DNA from 2 places in the Pantoea sp. X-Soil-ISGK-285 genome. Region 1 is predicted to be linked to the other one. Evidence: predicted binding sites of a transcription regulator. Region 1 holds the regulator's gene; the other holds the start of a gene.
What was found. Region 1 encodes ArgR, which controls arginine synthesis, uptake and breakdown. Its sites were predicted from a motif close to ANTGAATAAAAATACANT; they were not measured.
Positions count from the first base shown of each region.

Region 2: a site for ArgR is predicted at 2,267-2,284, ahead of argF (ornithine carbamoyltransferase). Genes of this name have one in related genera too.

Region 1 covers NZ_AP035938.1:3,619,142-3,627,212, forward strand. The annotation lists gene asd (archaetidylserine decarboxylase) at 84-983, shown strand; gene mscM (miniconductance mechanosensitive channel MscM) at 998-4,327, shown strand; gene mdh (malate dehydrogenase) at 4,616-5,554, opposite strand; gene argR (transcriptional regulator ArgR) at 5,983-6,453, shown strand; gene yhcN (peroxide/acid stress response protein YhcN) at 6,928-7,191, shown strand; gene AC6I8B_RS17060 (YdgH/BhsA/McbA-like domain containing protein) at 7,280-7,546, shown strand; gene yhcN (peroxide/acid stress response protein YhcN) at 7,640-7,903, shown strand; gene AC6I8B_RS17070 (barstar family protein) at 7,969-8,071, opposite strand, start outside.
Region 2 covers NZ_AP035938.1:525,301-533,371, reverse strand. The annotation lists gene AC6I8B_RS02385 (OprD family outer membrane porin) at 1-544, opposite strand, end outside; gene miaE (tRNA isopentenyl-2-thiomethyl-A-37 hydroxylase MiaE) at 914-1,675, opposite strand; gene rraB (ribonuclease E inhibitor RraB) at 1,730-2,146, opposite strand; gene argF (ornithine carbamoyltransferase) at 2,307-3,314, shown strand; gene pyrB (aspartate carbamoyltransferase) at 3,630-4,565, shown strand; gene pyrI (aspartate carbamoyltransferase regulatory subunit) at 4,578-5,042, shown strand; gene ridA (2-iminobutanoate/2-iminopropanoate deaminase) at 5,115-5,501, shown strand; gene lplT (lysophospholipid transporter LplT) at 5,578-6,768, opposite strand; gene aas (bifunctional acyl-ACP--phospholipid O-acyltransferase/long-chain-fatty-acid--ACP ligase) at 6,765-8,071, opposite strand, start outside.

The DNA of each region.
Region 1 (8,071 bases):
TCGGGTATAGTCGCCATCTGAACGGGGCGCTGCTACAATCCGCCCCCTTTTTTACAACGTCATAAAATAGCCAGGAGGCTAAGGTGTTTGATCGTTTAAAACTCGGCTTGAATCATATTCTCCCGAAGAAATGGCTGACTGAACTTGCCGGTTGGGGCGCCAGTCGCCGCGGTGGTTGGTTGACCAAACTGGTCATTGACATCTTTGTCTGGTTTTACAAAGTCGACATGGCGGAAGCGCGTAAGCCCGATACCGCCAGCTATCGCACCTTTAATGACTTTTTCGTTCGTCCGCTGAAAGACGATGCGCGTCCGGTGGATGCCGATGCCAATCTCATCGCCCTGCCCGCGGATGGCGCTATCAGCCAGCTCGGCCACATTGATGGCGATCAGATTTTCCAGGCTAAGGGTCATCACTACACCATCGACGCCCTGCTGGCGGGTGATGAGCGGATGGCAGCCCAATTTGTTGATGGCGAGTTCGTCACCACCTATCTGGCGCCCCGTGATTATCACCGCGTCCATATGCCGTGCAACGGCATCCTGCGTGAGATGATTTATGTGCCTGGCGACCTCTACTCCGTCAACCCACTGACCGCGCGTAATATTCCCAACCTGTTCGCCCGTAACGAGCGCGTCATCTGCTACTTCGAAACCGATATCGGGCCGATGGTGCAGATCCTGGTGGGTGCCACCATTGTCGGCAGCATCGAAACCGTCTGGGCTGGCACCATCACGCCACCGCGTGAAGGCGTGATCAAGCGCTGGCACTATCCGGCAGCGGATGATGAAAGCGCCGTGGTGCTGTTGAAAGGCCAGGAAATGGGCCGCTTCAAGCTTGGCTCTACCGTCATCAATCTGTTCGCACCTGGCCGCGTCAAACTGGCTGAAAGCCTGGAAGCAGAAAGCAAAACCCGTCTGGGTCAACCGCTGGCGATTGCGCTGCCGGTCGCGACAGACATTTCCGACGTCATCGTCGATTAAATTGAGTGTCCTCTGTGCGTTCGATTCTCCTCCTGCTGCTGAGCCTGTGGCTCAGCAGCCCGGCCTTCGCGGCCAGCCTTCCTGATGCCAGCCAGCTCAAACAGCAGCTGGAAGAGATAAAATCGGCCAAAAGTTCACCCTCGCAGGCTGAACAGATCCAGACGATTGAAGCCGCCTTAAACTTTCTCTCTGAACGCGATGAATCGCTGGAGCGCGCGGCGCAATATCAGCAGGTTATTGATGATTTTCCGCGTCTGGCGCGCGAACTGCGTCAGCAGATCGCCGCGCTGAGTGAAAGCGGGAAAACCGTGCGCAACAACATGAGCAGCGCCGAGCTGGATCAGGAGATCCTGCAGGTCAGCAGCCAGCTGCTGGAAGAGGGGCGTCAGGCACGGCAGGAGCAGGATCGGGCGCGGGAAATCAGTGATTCGCTGTCGCAACTGCCGCAGCAGCAGACGGAAGCACGCCGGGCGATGACGGAGAGTGAACGCCGTTTGCAGAGCGTCAGCAGCAGTTCGCCACAGGGGCAGCTGCAACTGGCGGCTCGCCAGGCGGAAAGCGCCGCGAATAAAGCGCTGGTCGATGAACTTGAGCTGGCACAGCTCTCTGCCAACAACCGTCAGGAACTGGCGCGGATGCGGGCTGAAGCCCACCAGCGCAAAGCGACTCAGCTCGATAACTATCTTCAGGCGCTGCGCAACCAGCTCAACGATCAGCGGCAACGTGAAGCCGAAGTCGCGCTGGCCCGCACCGAGCAACTGGCAGAAAACAGTGGCGATCTTCCGCCAGAGATCAGCGATCAGTTTCGGGTTAACCGCGAACTCTCGGTTGCCCTGAATCAGCAGGCGCAGCGCATGGATCTGGTAGCGTCGCAGCAGCGACTGGCCACCAACCAGATTATTCAGGTCCGTCAGGCGCTCTCTACCCTGCGTGAACAGTCGCAGTGGCTGGGTGCCTCTAATCTGCTGGGCGAAGCGCTACGGGCGCAGGTCGCACGTCTGCCGGAGATGCCCAAGTCGCAGCAGATTGATAATGAGATGGCACAGCTTCGCGTGCAGCGTCTCAATTATGAAGATCTGCTGGAGCGCCAGGAGGCGCTGCGCAAGGGACGGCAGGCCGATGGTCAGCCCTTCACCGCAGACCAGAAGCGTATTCTTGATGCGCAGCTACGCACTCAGAGGGAACTGCTCAATTCGCTGATCTCCGGCTGTGACACGCTGATTCTGGAGATCACCAAGCTCAAGGTTGGCAACACGCAGTTGCAGGATGCGCTGACGGAAGTCAAAGAGGCGACGCACCGCTATCTGTTCTGGACCGCCGACGTTAACCCGATTGGTTTGAGTTATCCGCTGGATCTGGCCAAAGATCTTTCCCGTCTGCTGTCGCTGGATACGCTGGGTCAGCTCGGCAAAGCGATGGCGATGATGTTTACCAGCCGCAACTCGGTGCTGCCGATTATTGGTGCGTTGCTGCTGGTCGGCTTCAGCATCAGTTCGCGCCGCCACTTCAATGCTTTCCTTGACCGTTCCGCCAGCAAAGTCGGCAAGGTCACGCAGGATCGTTTCCGCCTGACTATCCGTACCCTGTTCTGGTCGATCCTGGTGGCGCTGCCGCTGCCGGTGTTATGGGGTGCGTTGGGTTATGGCCTGCAGAACGCCTGGCCCTACCCTATCGCCGTAGCGATTGGTGATGGCATTACCGCCACGCTGCCGCTGCTGTGGGCGTTTATGATCAGCGCTGCCTTTGCCCGTCCTAACGGCCTGTTCATTGTGCATTTCCGCTGGCCGCAAAATCGGGTGGCGCGCGCCATGCGCTACTACTCGCTGAGCATCGGATTAATTGTGCCGCTGATTATGTTGCTGATCGCCTTTGGTAATCTGGAAGATCGGCAATTCTCCTCATCGCTGGGCCGTCTCTGTTTCATCCTGATCTGCGGGGCAATCAGCATTGTCACCGTCAGCCTGAAGCGTTCCGGGATTCCGCTCTATCTCGATAAAGAGGGAAATGGCGAGAACATGGTGAACCGGATGTTGTGGAACCTGATGATCGCTATGCCGCTGATGGCTGCCCTCGCCTCCGCTGTGGGTTATCTGGCTACCGCGCAGGCGCTACTGGCGCGACTGGAGACCTCTGTCGCCATCTGGTTCCTGCTGCTGGTTATCTATCACATTATCCGGCGCTGGATGCTGATTCAGCGTCGCCGTCTTGGCTTTGATCGCGCCCGTCAGCGCCGTGCCGATATGCTGGCTAACCGTGCGCGCAGTGAAGAAGAGAAGGAGCAAGGCTCTCTGAACACTGATGCGATTGAAATTGAAGAGCCGGTAATTGACCTGGATGCGATCAGTGCGCAGTCGCTGCGGCTGGTACGCTCTATCCTGATGCTTATCGCCCTGGTCTCCGTGATTGTGCTGTGGTCAGAAATCCATTCGGCCTTTGGCTTCCTGGAGAATATTCAGCTGTGGGACGTCAGTACCTCAGTACAGGGCGTAGAGTCGATTCAGCCTATCACCCTGGGGTCAGTGCTGATCGCCATTCTGGTGTTTATTATCACCACCCAGCTGGTGCGCAATATGCCCGCGCTGCTTGAGCTGGCGCTGTTGCAGCATCTTAATCTGACGCCAGGTACGGGTTACGCCATCACCACACTGACCAAATATCTGCTGCTGTTGATTGGCGGGCTGATTGGTTTCTCAATGATTGGTATTGAGTGGTCGAAGCTGCAGTGGCTGGTTGCCGCGCTGGGTGTGGGACTGGGGTTTGGTTTGCAGGAGATTTTTGCCAACTTTATCTCAGGTCTGATTATCCTGTTCGAAAAGCCGATTCGTATCGGCGATACCGTGACAATCCGCGACCTGACCGGCAGTATCACGCGAATTAATACCCGCGCGACCACCATTACCGACTGGGACCGCAAAGAGATCATCGTGCCGAACAAGGCCTTTATCACCGAGCAGTTTATTAACTGGTCGCTGTCCGATTCCGTGACGCGCGTGGTGCTCACCATTCCGGCTCCGGCGAAAGTCAGCAGTGAACAGGTGACCACCATTCTGATCCAGGCGGCTGAGCGCTGCAGCTATGTCCTGGACACGCCGCAACCGGAAGCCTTCCTGGTCGATCTGCAGCAGGGCATTCAGTTATTTGAACTTCGTGTGCATGCTGCTGAGATGGGACACCGTATGCCGCTTCGTCACGAACTGCATCAGTTGATTCTCAGCGGATTTGATCAGCACGGTATTGAGATGCCGTTCCCGCCGTTCCAGATGCGTATGGAAACCCTGGGTAAGAAGCTGCCTGCCAGCAACGGTACACCCGCTGCCCGCGCCTATAAGTCTGGCGGACTGTAATGCAAAACGCCCGGCTGAGCCGGGCGTTTTCATTCTGCTGACACACTCTGATCAGTTTTAATCTTACAGCGGTGCATAAACCTGAAGCGCAGGGAACACGGTCAGAGGAGGAAAGCGTCCCGAGCCAGGGATGGCGCGGGCCGAGCACGTCATGGATGACAGCTTTTGCGTCTTTCCGATCTGACCGTGTTTCCTTCGCGGGCTCAATCTTATAGCAAGACGGGCCTGGATTTGCCAACAAGTAAAACGCCCGGCAAAGCCGGGCGTTTTGCAAGTCTGAGCCGTCAGTTACTGCTTAACGAACTCTTCGCCCTGGGCGATATCTTTCTTCAGCGTATCCAGCATGCCTGACAGCGCCTGCTGTTCGTAAGCGCTGAGGGTACCAATCGGCCTGCGTTCAGCCACACCGTTTTTACCTAGCAGCAGCGGCTGGGAGAAGAAGCGCGCATGTTCACCCTCACCTTCTACGTAAGCACACTCCACCACATTAGCTTCACCCTTCAGCGCGCGTACCAGTGACAAACCGAAACGTGCGGCTGCCTGGCCCATCGACAGCGTGGCAGATCCGCCACCCGCTTTGGCTTCCACCACTTCGGTGCCGGCGTTCTGGATGCGTTTGGTCAGATCAGCCACTTCCTGATCGCTGAAGCTGACGCCTTTAACCTGCGACAGCAGCGGCAGAATGGTTACGCCAGAGTGGCCACCAATGACCGGGACTTCCACCTGGTCAGGCTGCTTGCCTTTCAATGCAGCCACAAAAGTATTAGCGCGAATGATATCCAGCGTGGTCACGCCGAACAGCCGATTTTTGTCGTAAACACCGTGCTTTTTCAGCACTTCTGCCGCAATGGCAACGGTGGTATTGACCGGATTGGTGATGACACCAATCAACGCTTTAGGTGCCGTTGTGGCAACCTGTTCGATCAGATTACGGACGATACCTGCGTTAACGTTAAACAGGTCGGCGCGATCCATACCGGGCTTACGTGCGACACCAGCGGAAATCAGTACCACATCGGCACCCTGTAAGGCAGGCGTGGCGTCTTCTCCACTGAATCCCTGAATAGCCACTGCGGTAGGAATATGGCTGAGATCAACGGCAACACCCGGCGTAACCGGCGCGATGTCATACAGCGAGAGTTCTGAACCTGCGGGAAGCTGGGTTTTGAGCAGAAGTGCGAGCGCCTGGCCTATGCCGCCAGCGGCACCGAGAACGGCAACTTTCATTCTTAACTCCTTATTAAGGTGGGGCAGAGATGGGCCGAAATTCTATCTGTGTCAGACCTTAATCAACTGCTCAGGCGATGATAAATATCCGTTGTTAATTCTACGTGTTTTCACACTTAATCTCCGGATTCAAAAGTTACTTATCATTGCACCTGAATGACCGACAACTTTGCCGTCGTCAGACAGAGAACGGCTACGTGCGTTTTCTGTTACTACACCACCAATAATATAACAACTTTGCAACCTTCGCCTTCCGGGGCTGTGACGCGTGTTTTGGTCTGAGCGGATTTATTTGCTATTATCGCCGCCCGCTAGCCGCCCGGACGCTGCTCATCAATCGAACGATTGCATAAAAATGCATATAAATGCATAATCACCACTCTGCCGCGGGCGGATGCGCGGTTATTCTCTCTATTTATTGGTAACCTATGCGAAACCCATCGAAACAAGACGATCTGGTTAAGGCTTTCAAAGCCTTATTAAAAGAAGAAAAATTCAGTTCCCAGGGCGAAATTGTTCAGGCGCTTCAGGACGAGGGCTTTGAAAATATCAATCAGTCCAAAGTCTCGCGAATGCTGACCAAGTTTGGCGCAGTGCGCACCCGGAATGCCAGGATGGAGATGGTCTATTGCCTGCCCGCTGAGCTGGGTGTGCCGACCACCACCAGCCCGTTAAAAAACCTGGTACTGGATATCGACTACAACGATGCCCTGGTGGTGATTCATACCAGTCCCGGCGCAGCACAGCTGATTGCACGTATGCTGGATTCACTGGGTAAGTCGCACGGGATTCTGGGTACCATCGCGGGCGATGACACAATCTTTATTACCCGCGCGCGTGACTTCACCGTTAAGCAGCTGCACGGTGCCATCCTCACCCTGTTTGAACAGGAACTCTGATCGCGGACTGACGACCGGCCATCATGCGCCAGATCGTCAGTTCGTTCTCTCTGCTCAACCCTTTCCACGACAGTTACCCGCTCTGGATAAGTAATAAGCCTGCTTTTACACGCCCGGCTGTTGGTCAGATCGATAACTCTGCTTCACTTTATGCGCTATTTTACACTGCTTTACATCACTGAACCGGCACCATTGCCCGGATCCAGATCAAACTCCAGCCCGATACACCCCCGACTTTCGCACTAAAAGTTAAAGTGATCTATCTCACTGTTTTTGCGATTAAAAGTGGCTTAAAGGTTACTTTTTATCCTTTTTTTATAACGTTAAGTTATTAAAAGTAGCCATAAGGATAAAGAATCACAAAAAAACATTATTAGCGGGGTATTAATTTCTGACGTTATTAGTTCTATACTTCTTTTCGTGATGCAAATCACACTAAATAAAAAGATAAAAATAGACGACGAGGAAAAATCTATGAACGTAAAAACTACTATTGCTACCCTGAGCATTCTCTCCGCCCTCTCATTTGGTGCTGTTGCAGCAGAATCTATTGATGCGTCACAGGCACAGAATCTGCAGGCTGTCGGCACCATCAGTGTCAGCGGCGTGGCGGGTTCGCCGATGGATATCAAACAGAAACTCAGCGACAAAGCCGATCAGCAGGGCGCAAAAGCCTATCGCGTGATTGAGGCATACAACAACGGCAACTATCACGCTACCGCCGCACTGTATAACTAAGGCGTAACCGATAATGCCATCTGCTCTCTGTCTGACGCGCCCTTTTGCGCTCCGGAGAGCTGAAGCAGAAATTTCAGGAGAGTTGACCATGAAAATGAAATTAGCTATCGCTGCACTGAGTCTGGCATCCCTGTTCTCAGTGGGTGCCAACGCCGCCAGCCTGGTGTCCAATGAACAGGCACAGGGTCTGCAGCCAATGAATCAGACCATCAGCATTGGTGGACGAAATGGCGACCAGACGCATATCCGTCAGGTGCTGTCAGAGAAAGCGGATGCCCAGGGCGCAAGCCACTATCGCATCATCGAAAACAACCAGGATAACACCTGGCATGTCACCGCTGAGCTTTATAAATAATTAACTGTGATGACGCCTGAAGGGCGTCAGAAGATATCGACGACCCGCCTTTACGAGAAACCGCAGGTTGTTGAATGTATTGAGGAGATAATCATGAATATTAAAACAACCATCGCTACAGTCAGTCTGCTTTCCGTTATGGCGTTCGGCGCATCAGCCGCACAGCTGGTCACCGGCGATCAGACGCAGAACCTGCAGCCTGCGGGCACCGTGACCATCAGTGGAACCGCGGGATCGCCAATGGATTACCGCGCTGAGCTTTCTCAGAAAGCGGATGAACAGGGTGCCAGCGCCTATAAAGTTATTGAGGCGCGCACCGGCGATAACTATCACATCACCGCACAGCTTTATAAGTAATTCCTCGTCAGATGTATGACGAACCCTTTGGCCCCGCTCGCCGGGGCCTTTTTTCATCTGACGTTTTATCTGACATTAAAGTGAAGCTGACCTTCCAGCTCCTCTTCCGCTTCATCAAATAACAGAATCAGCGCGCCATAACGCCGTCGCTGTCCCCTGCCCAGATTA
Region 2 (8,071 bases), 980 kb from region 1:
CCAGCCGTATCTTCTGCACGTTCAGCGCGCCGCTATAGCCTGAGTAACTGTTGCGTGACAAGCGGTCCGTGGTGGTCAGCACGCCGATGTTTTTTAACTCCTGCCAGCCCGCTTTTCCTTTAAATCCCGCATTCGCGTCCCCCAGCTTCACTTTCAGATAGCGTTCACCAAACTTGCTGAAGCCGTGCGCGTCAGCTTTTTGCTGATGACCGCCGCTGTCGTAAAGCAGGCCGCGCGTGGCAAAGTAGTCGCTGGCTCCCAGCCTGATCGCTCGGGTATAGGTTGCATCGAAACCCAGCCAGTCCCACTGATAGCCGGAACGAAAATTCAGGCTTGCCGCCTGTCCCCAGGCACTATGAACAGCGGTAGGCTGCGCTTCATTTTCCTTGAGATACTTCCAGTGATTACGCAGTCTGAGATCGAGTTGCGAATCACGCAGGAAAGCAGTGTCAGAGAACGATAATGCGTCGGAAAAGTCAGCCCATGCGCCAGGTGGCTGCAAAAACAGTAAAATAAATAACGGAATACCGCGCTTTCCCCTCATGTTAATGACTCCTTCCATTAAATGCTTATTAGCAAAACTGGACGCCAAAAAAAGTCGCTGATTCTTTTCCCCGGCTATACCCGGTGCAAAAAAAAACCTGATTCACAACCCTCTCTGGCAAAGAGGCGTTATGAATCAGGTTTTGCTTGAAAAATAACAATCCTAATCCGGCAAGAGCACTATATTTATTCCGCAAAGAAAAAACAGAAGAGATAAAATATTTTGTGAGGGGTCACTCAAATTATATTTTTCGGAGGTAACGCGTTCACATTAGATTAACAGTTAATACTTATATTTTTATTATTAATAAAATCAACCCGGTTCAATATAAAAAATAAACGGCCATCGTAAGAGCGCCGTTTACTCTTTTCAGAACGCCGGTACGCCGCTGTGAAAGCGTAATTCGTTGTCGGGTTCGCTAATTAACCGCCCTTCTGTTGCCCCAATCGCCTGCACCCGCGGCGTGATGTCTCTGGTGGCAATCTGCGCCGCCAGGGTTAAATAGTCCTGATAATGCCGCGCCTCTGAGCGCAGCAGCGACAGATAGAACTTCGCCAGTTCGTCATCAAGATAAGGAGCCAGACTGGCGAAACGTTCGCAGGAGCGCGCCTCGATGTAAGCGCCGCATATCAGCTTATCCACCAGCGTTTCCGGTTCATGGGTGGTGACTTCGCGCAGCAGCGATTTGGCATAGCGGCTGGAAGTGATCTTCTGATAGACCAGCCCGCGCGACTGCATAATTTCCCACACCTGATAGAAGTGATGCAGCTCCTCTTTAATCAGCAGCACCATCTTCTCCACCAGCTCATCCGCCCACGGCAGCGCATTGCGCACGATGATACGTTTTGTCAGGTTCTTATGGGCGTTGATAAAGTCGCTGTCGCCATCTTCGCGGAAGATAAAATCTTCATAGGGTTTCAGCCACGCCAGAATGGCGTCGCCGCTGGGTTTGTCGGCAACATATTTGCGGATCAACCACACCGCGGTCTGCGCGGCTTTCAGTTCGCACACCAGATGGTCGGTTAACAGCAGGGTCAGATTTTCCGGCTTGCGCGCCTCATCAATCCAGGCCTGTGGCGTGCGGCAGTGCAGAAACTGATAGATTGGTTCAAGTAAGGGTGCGTAGTTCATGATGTTAAAACAGGTGGCAGGGGTGACAGGCGGAGAACTCTCCGCCCCGGCTACTTAGTGGCGAATACCATCATCATCTTCATCTTCGATGGCGTCGTCATCTTCATCTTCGGCATCGGGATCTTCAAAATAGGTGCCCCAGCCGTCGTAATCGACGTTGTACTTACCAATCAGGTTCACCAGCTGCTCAACCTGCACATCGATCAGTTCAGGCTTCAGGGCGGATTCGCTGATGATGTCGACGCACATCACGGTGGTGCCATCTTCCAGCTCCAGCTCTTCCGGCTCGGTCACTTCATAACCCAGCTTGAACGCATCAACGGCCGCTTTTTCCAGCGAATCAAAATTATTGCATGAGAGATGGTGCTCGATGGTATAGAGCGCATCAGGATCGCTGCCATCCTCCAGCAGCTCTTCAATAATCTGCCGCGTCTCTTCCTGCTGCTCTTCCAGTAATGCTTCATATGCCATGACGATATCCTCTCTGAGTTCGGCAATAATCAATTATTTTCCCATACTGCCCGTCGCGCCACTACACAAAACGAAAAGTTTATTAGCCCCGCACTTGAAAATGCATATTCATACGGTTAGATTGAATTTTAATTCACTTTAATGATTACCGGAGTGTTGTATGAGTCAGCTGTATCAGCGCCATTTCCTCAGACTTCTGGATTTTACGCCCGCCGAGATTGATCACCTGCTTACCCTTTCCGCTGAATTGAAACGGGCGAAAAAAAGCGCCCAGGAAGTACAGCATCTGAAAGGTAAAAACATCGCGCTCATCTTCGAAAAAGACTCGACCCGTACCCGATGCTCTTTCGAAGTTGCCGCTTACGATCAGGGTGCGAACGTCACCTATCTTGGCCCGAGTGGCAGCCAGATCGGCCATAAAGAGTCGATGCGCGACACCGCGCGGGTGCTGGGCCGGATGTACGATGGCATTCAGTATCGCGGTTACGGTCAGGAACTGGTGGAAACGCTGGCGGAACATGCCGGTGTGCCGGTGTGGAACGGCCTGACCACCGAGTTTCATCCGACCCAGCTGCTGGCCGATCTGCTGACCATGCAGGAGCATCTGCCGGGCAAAAAACTCAGCGAGATGACGCTGGTTTATGTGGGTGATGCGCGCAACAACATGGGCAACACCATGCTGGAAGCCGCCGCACAGGTGGGGCTGGATCTGCGTCTGGTGGCACCAAAGAGCTGCTGGCCAGAGGAGCAACTGGTGGCGCAGTGCCGTGAAGCCGCGCAGCAGACCGGCGGGAAAATTACCCTCACCGAACATATTGCCGACGGCGTGAAAGGCGCTGACTTTATCTACACCGATGTCTGGGTGTCGATGGGCGAAGCCAAAGCGGTGTGGGCCGAGCGTATCGCGCTGCTGCGTGACTATCAGGTGAACCGGGCGATGCTCGATCTGACCGGCAACCCGCAGGTTAAATTTCTGCACTGTCTGCCCGCCTTCCACGACGATCAGACCACGCTGGGCCAGCAGATGGCAGAGCAGTACGATCTGCCCAACGGCATGGAAGTGAGCAACGAGGTATTTGAGTCGCCGCACAGCATTGTGTTCGACCAGGCCGAGAACCGGATGCACACGATTAAAGCGGTAATGGTGGCCACGCTGGGCCAGCGCTGACCGACCAGCACCGCGCGGCTGAGGACGCTGAGTCGCGCCCGCTCATAGCGGGCGATTCACCGTCTTATCTGGCCCGGTCTCTGATCGGCTAAGCAGGCGCAAACGTTTTCCTCTTGCTGCCCCACCGCGAACGGGTATAATGCGGCCCAATTTGCCGGAGGAAATATGCTACAGCACAGCGGACAATTTGACGCTCAATCACGCCTGACCGCAGGCGGTGCTACTGTTTCTTTCGGTCATCGACCCGATCTTAAAAAAGCCCCTTAAGCAGGGGCTTTTTTTTGTCCGCAATCCGGCCGCGCAGAGGAGACAGCTATGGCTAACCCGCTATATCGCAAGCACATTATTTCAATTAACGACCTCAGTCGTGAAGAGCTGGAACTGGCGTTGCACACCGCCGCAAAGCTTAAAGCCCACCCGCAGCCGGAACTGCTGAAGCACAAGGTTATCGCCAGCTGCTTCTTTGAGGCGTCTACCCGTACCCGCCTGTCGTTTGAAACCGCCATTCATCGCCTCGGCGCGTCAGCGGTGGGCTTTGCTGACGGCAGTAATACGTCGCTGGGCAAAAAAGGCGAAACCCTGGCCGACACCATTTCAGTGATCAGCACCTACGTCGATGCGATCGTGATGCGTCACCCGCAGGAAGGCGCGGCGCGGCTGGCGACCGAGTTCTCCGGCGGCATCCCGATTCTCAACGCCGGTGACGGCGCGAACCAGCATCCGACCCAGACGCTGCTTGATCTCTTCACCATTCAGGAGACGCAGAGCCGTCTTAATCAGCTGAATGTGGCGATGGTCGGCGACCTGAAGTATGGCCGCACCGTCCACTCCCTGACCCAGGCGCTGGCGAAGTTTGACGGCAACCGCTTCTTCTTTATCGCGCCCGATGCGCTGGCGATGCCGGCCTATATCACCGATATGCTGGATGAGAAGAATATCAGCTGGTCACGTCACGACAGCTTTGAAGAGGTGATGCCGCAGCTCGATATCCTCTACATGACGCGGGTGCAGAAAGAGCGGCTCGATCCGTCAGAATATGCCAACGTCAAAGCGCAGTTCATTCTGCGCGCTGCCGATCTCGCTACAGCGCGCGACAATATGAAGGTACTGCACCCGCTGCCGCGCATCGACGAAATCACCACCGATGTCGATAAAACCCCGTATGCCTGGTATTTCCAGCAGGCGGGTAACGGCATCTATGCGCGCCAGGCTCTGCTGGCACTGGTTTTAAACAGCGAACTCGCCCTGTAAGGAGATACCCCCATGACGCAGGACAACAAACTGCAGGTCGAAGCGATCAAACGCGGCACGGTCATCGACCATATTCCGGCGCAGATCGGCTTTAAATTGCTCTCTCTGTTCCGGCTGACCGAAACCGATCAGCGCATTACCATTGGCCTGAATCTGCCCTCAGGCGAGATGGGCCGCAAAGATCTGATCAAGATTGAGAATACCTTTCTCACCGACGATCAGGTCAATCAGCTGGCGGTCTATGCGCCCCATGCTACGGTCAACCGCATCGACGACTATGAAGTGGTCGCGAAGATCGCCCCGACGCTGCCGGACCACGTTGAACGGGTGCTGACCTGCCCCAACAGCAACTGCATCAGCCGCAGCGAGCCGGTCTTCTCCAGCTTTGCCGTGAAGCAGCGCGCCGACGATGTGCATCTGAAGTGCAAATATTGCGAAAAAGAGTTCGCCCGCCATGTGGTGCTGGGTCACTGGTAATCGCCCTGCCCGACCTTATAATGGGCAACACCGGCGGCATCGCCGCCTGACGACGTAATCAAAGGAGCAATGATGTCTCGTGAAATCAGTACTGAAAAAGCCCCTGCCGCTATCGGCCCCTATGTTCAGGGTGTCGATCTGGGCAGCATGATCATCACCTCTGGCCAGATCCCGGTGGATCCGGCGACCGGCCAGGTGGCGGATGACGTTGCCGCACAGGCGCGTCAGTCACTGGAAAATGTGAAGGCGATTGTTGAAGCAGCGGGTCTGAAGGTCGGCGACATCGTGAAGACCACGGTGTTCGTAAAGGATTTAAATGACTTCGCCACGGTCAATGCGGCTTATGAGGCGTTTTTCACCGAGCATGAAGCGCACTTCCCGGCGCGTTCCTGTGTCGAAGTGGCGCGTCTGCCAAAAGATGTGAAGATCGAAATCGAAGCGATTGCCCTTCGTCGCTAATCTCCGTTGTTAACATCTATTGTTAACGAGGGCGCCCGCCTCTCTCCGGCTATCCCGGAGAGAGGCGGTGAATCGCTTAACGCTTAGCCGGACGCCACAGCCACAGCAGCGCTATCGCCAGCGCAAACAGCACGCCAAAACCGACGCCCGTCGCCACCGCAGGTGCACCCGCCTTGATCGCCAGCGTATAGAGCCCCAGCATGATCAGCATGGCGCTGTTCTCACCCAGATTCTGCACCGCAATCGCATTACCTGAACCGACGCTTTCTTTGCCCCGCGCCTGCAGCAGTGCATTCAGCGGCACCACAAAGAAACCGCCCAGCGCGCCAATCAGCATCAGCACCAGATAGGCATTCAGCAGAGAATGCTGCAGCGCGAAGACGACGACCATCACACCAATCAGCACACCGGCTGGCATACAGCGACGCACCGTTTCAAGCGTCACCAGCTTCGCCGCCGCCGCCGCCCCAATCACAATCCCGATCGCCACCATGGCATTCAGGGTCGTTGGCGTGGTGTTGTCACTGATGCCCAGCGCCACCGGCACCCACAGCACCAGCAGAAAACGCAGCGTCACGCCTGCGCCCCAGAACAGGCTGGTGCCGAGCAGCGAGAAGCGCGTCTCCGCATCACGCCATAGCAGCGCGGCAGCACTGAAAAAACTGCGTACCATCATACCCAGCTGCCAGCTCTGACCAGGACGCGCCGCCTGCAGTTTCGGGATAAACAGGTTGGCCACCACGGCAATGCCGTAGGTCAGCGCACAGATCCCCAGCGCCGCCAGCAGATGCCAGTCAGCCAGCATCCCACCCGCCACTGAGCCGAGCAGAATGGCGGCGATGGTCGATCCCTCCATCAGCCCGTTGGCTTTCACCAGCTTCTCGCCGTGAGTGATCTCACCGAGGATGCCATATTTAGCCGGAGAGTAAGCGGCTGCGCCCGCGCCCACCAGGGTATATCCGAGGAAGGGGTTGAAGCCGAAGCAGATCACCAGCGCGCCCAGCAGCTTCAGGCTGTTGGCGAGCATCATCACCCGCCCTTTTGCCATGCTGTCCGCGACCTGACCGACAAACGGTGCCAGCAGAATGTAGGCCGCGACAAAGAGCATCTGCAGCACCGGCTGGCTCCAGTCGGGATAGAACTGGCTTTTCAGCACGGCCAGCGTGGCAAACAGCAGCGCGTTATCGCCGAAGGCCGAAAAGAACTGGGCGATAATCACGGCGATCATGCCGCGTGACATCAGCGGCGCATTACGATCAAGGCTCATGCCTGCTCCTCTTCCGCCATTTTTTTCAGCGTGACGTAATCGGGTTTACCGCTGCCCAGCTGCGGCAACTGCTTCATCACCCGGATATCACGCGGCAGCGCCAGTTCTGGCGCCCCCAGCTCGCGGGCCGCTTTCTGCAGGCTGTCGCGCGCCAGTTCAGCGTCGGTGGTGAACAGCACCAGCGCCTCACCACGCTGACCATCCGGGCGCAGCGAGGCGGCATGTTGTTTGTCCGGCGACGCTTTCAGAGCGATCTGCTCGACGATCTCCAGCGACACCATCTCACCGGCAATCTTCGCGAAGCGTTTGGCGCGCCCCTGAATCTGGCAGAAACCGCCGTCATCAAAGCTGACGATATCACCCGTGTCATACCAGCCCGCTTCCTGATTGCCTTCGCCATCGTCGGCGACCGGCACTTCCAGCACGCCTGGATTCTCAACCCGCAGATAGCCCTTCATCACGTTCGGTCCGCGCAGTTGCAGCCGTCCGCCCTGCTCAATGCCCGGCACCGACATCAGCCGCGAATCCATGCCCGGCAGAATGCGTCCGACGGTGTGCGCCTTCGCCGCCATCGGCACGTTAATCGCGACCACTGGCGCGCATTCGGTTACGCCGTAGCCTTCAAGAATGCGAATGCCATACTTCTCCATGTAGAGCTGACGGGTGTTCTCCTGCAGCTTCTCCGCCCCCGCCACCACATAGCGCAGGCGGGCAAAATCATAGGGCGCGGCAAAGCGCGCATAGTTGCCGAGGAAGGTCGAGGTGCCAAACAGCACGGTGCAGTTGCGGTCATAGACCAGCTCCGGCACGATGCGATAGTGCAGCGGGCTGGGATAGAGGAACACCTGCGCGCCGGTCATCAGCGGCGTAAACAGCCCGACGGTCAGACCAAACGCATGGAACAGCGGCAGCGCCGACATAAAGCGGTCGCGCGGGGTGAAGTCGGCGATGGTGCGGATCTGTTCAACGTTCGCCAGCAGGCTTTTATGCGAATGCACCACCCCTTTAGGATTGCCTTCCGAGCCGGAGGTAAACAGTACCATCGCGGCGTCTTCCGGCTGCTGGGGCAGCTGTGCGCGATGCGGCATCAGCAGATGGGCGACGATCCACAGTTTGTCCTTACTGGTCACGGTATCTTTCAGATCTTCCAGATAGATCCACTGCACATCATCGAGCCCCTGTGGCAGATGCCACAGGTTGCCTTTGTCCAGGAACTGGCGCGACGTGAAGACCGTTTTGATCTGCGCGGCGGTCAGTGCCGCCCGCATGCCGTTCACGCCCGCCGTATAGTTGAGCATCGCCG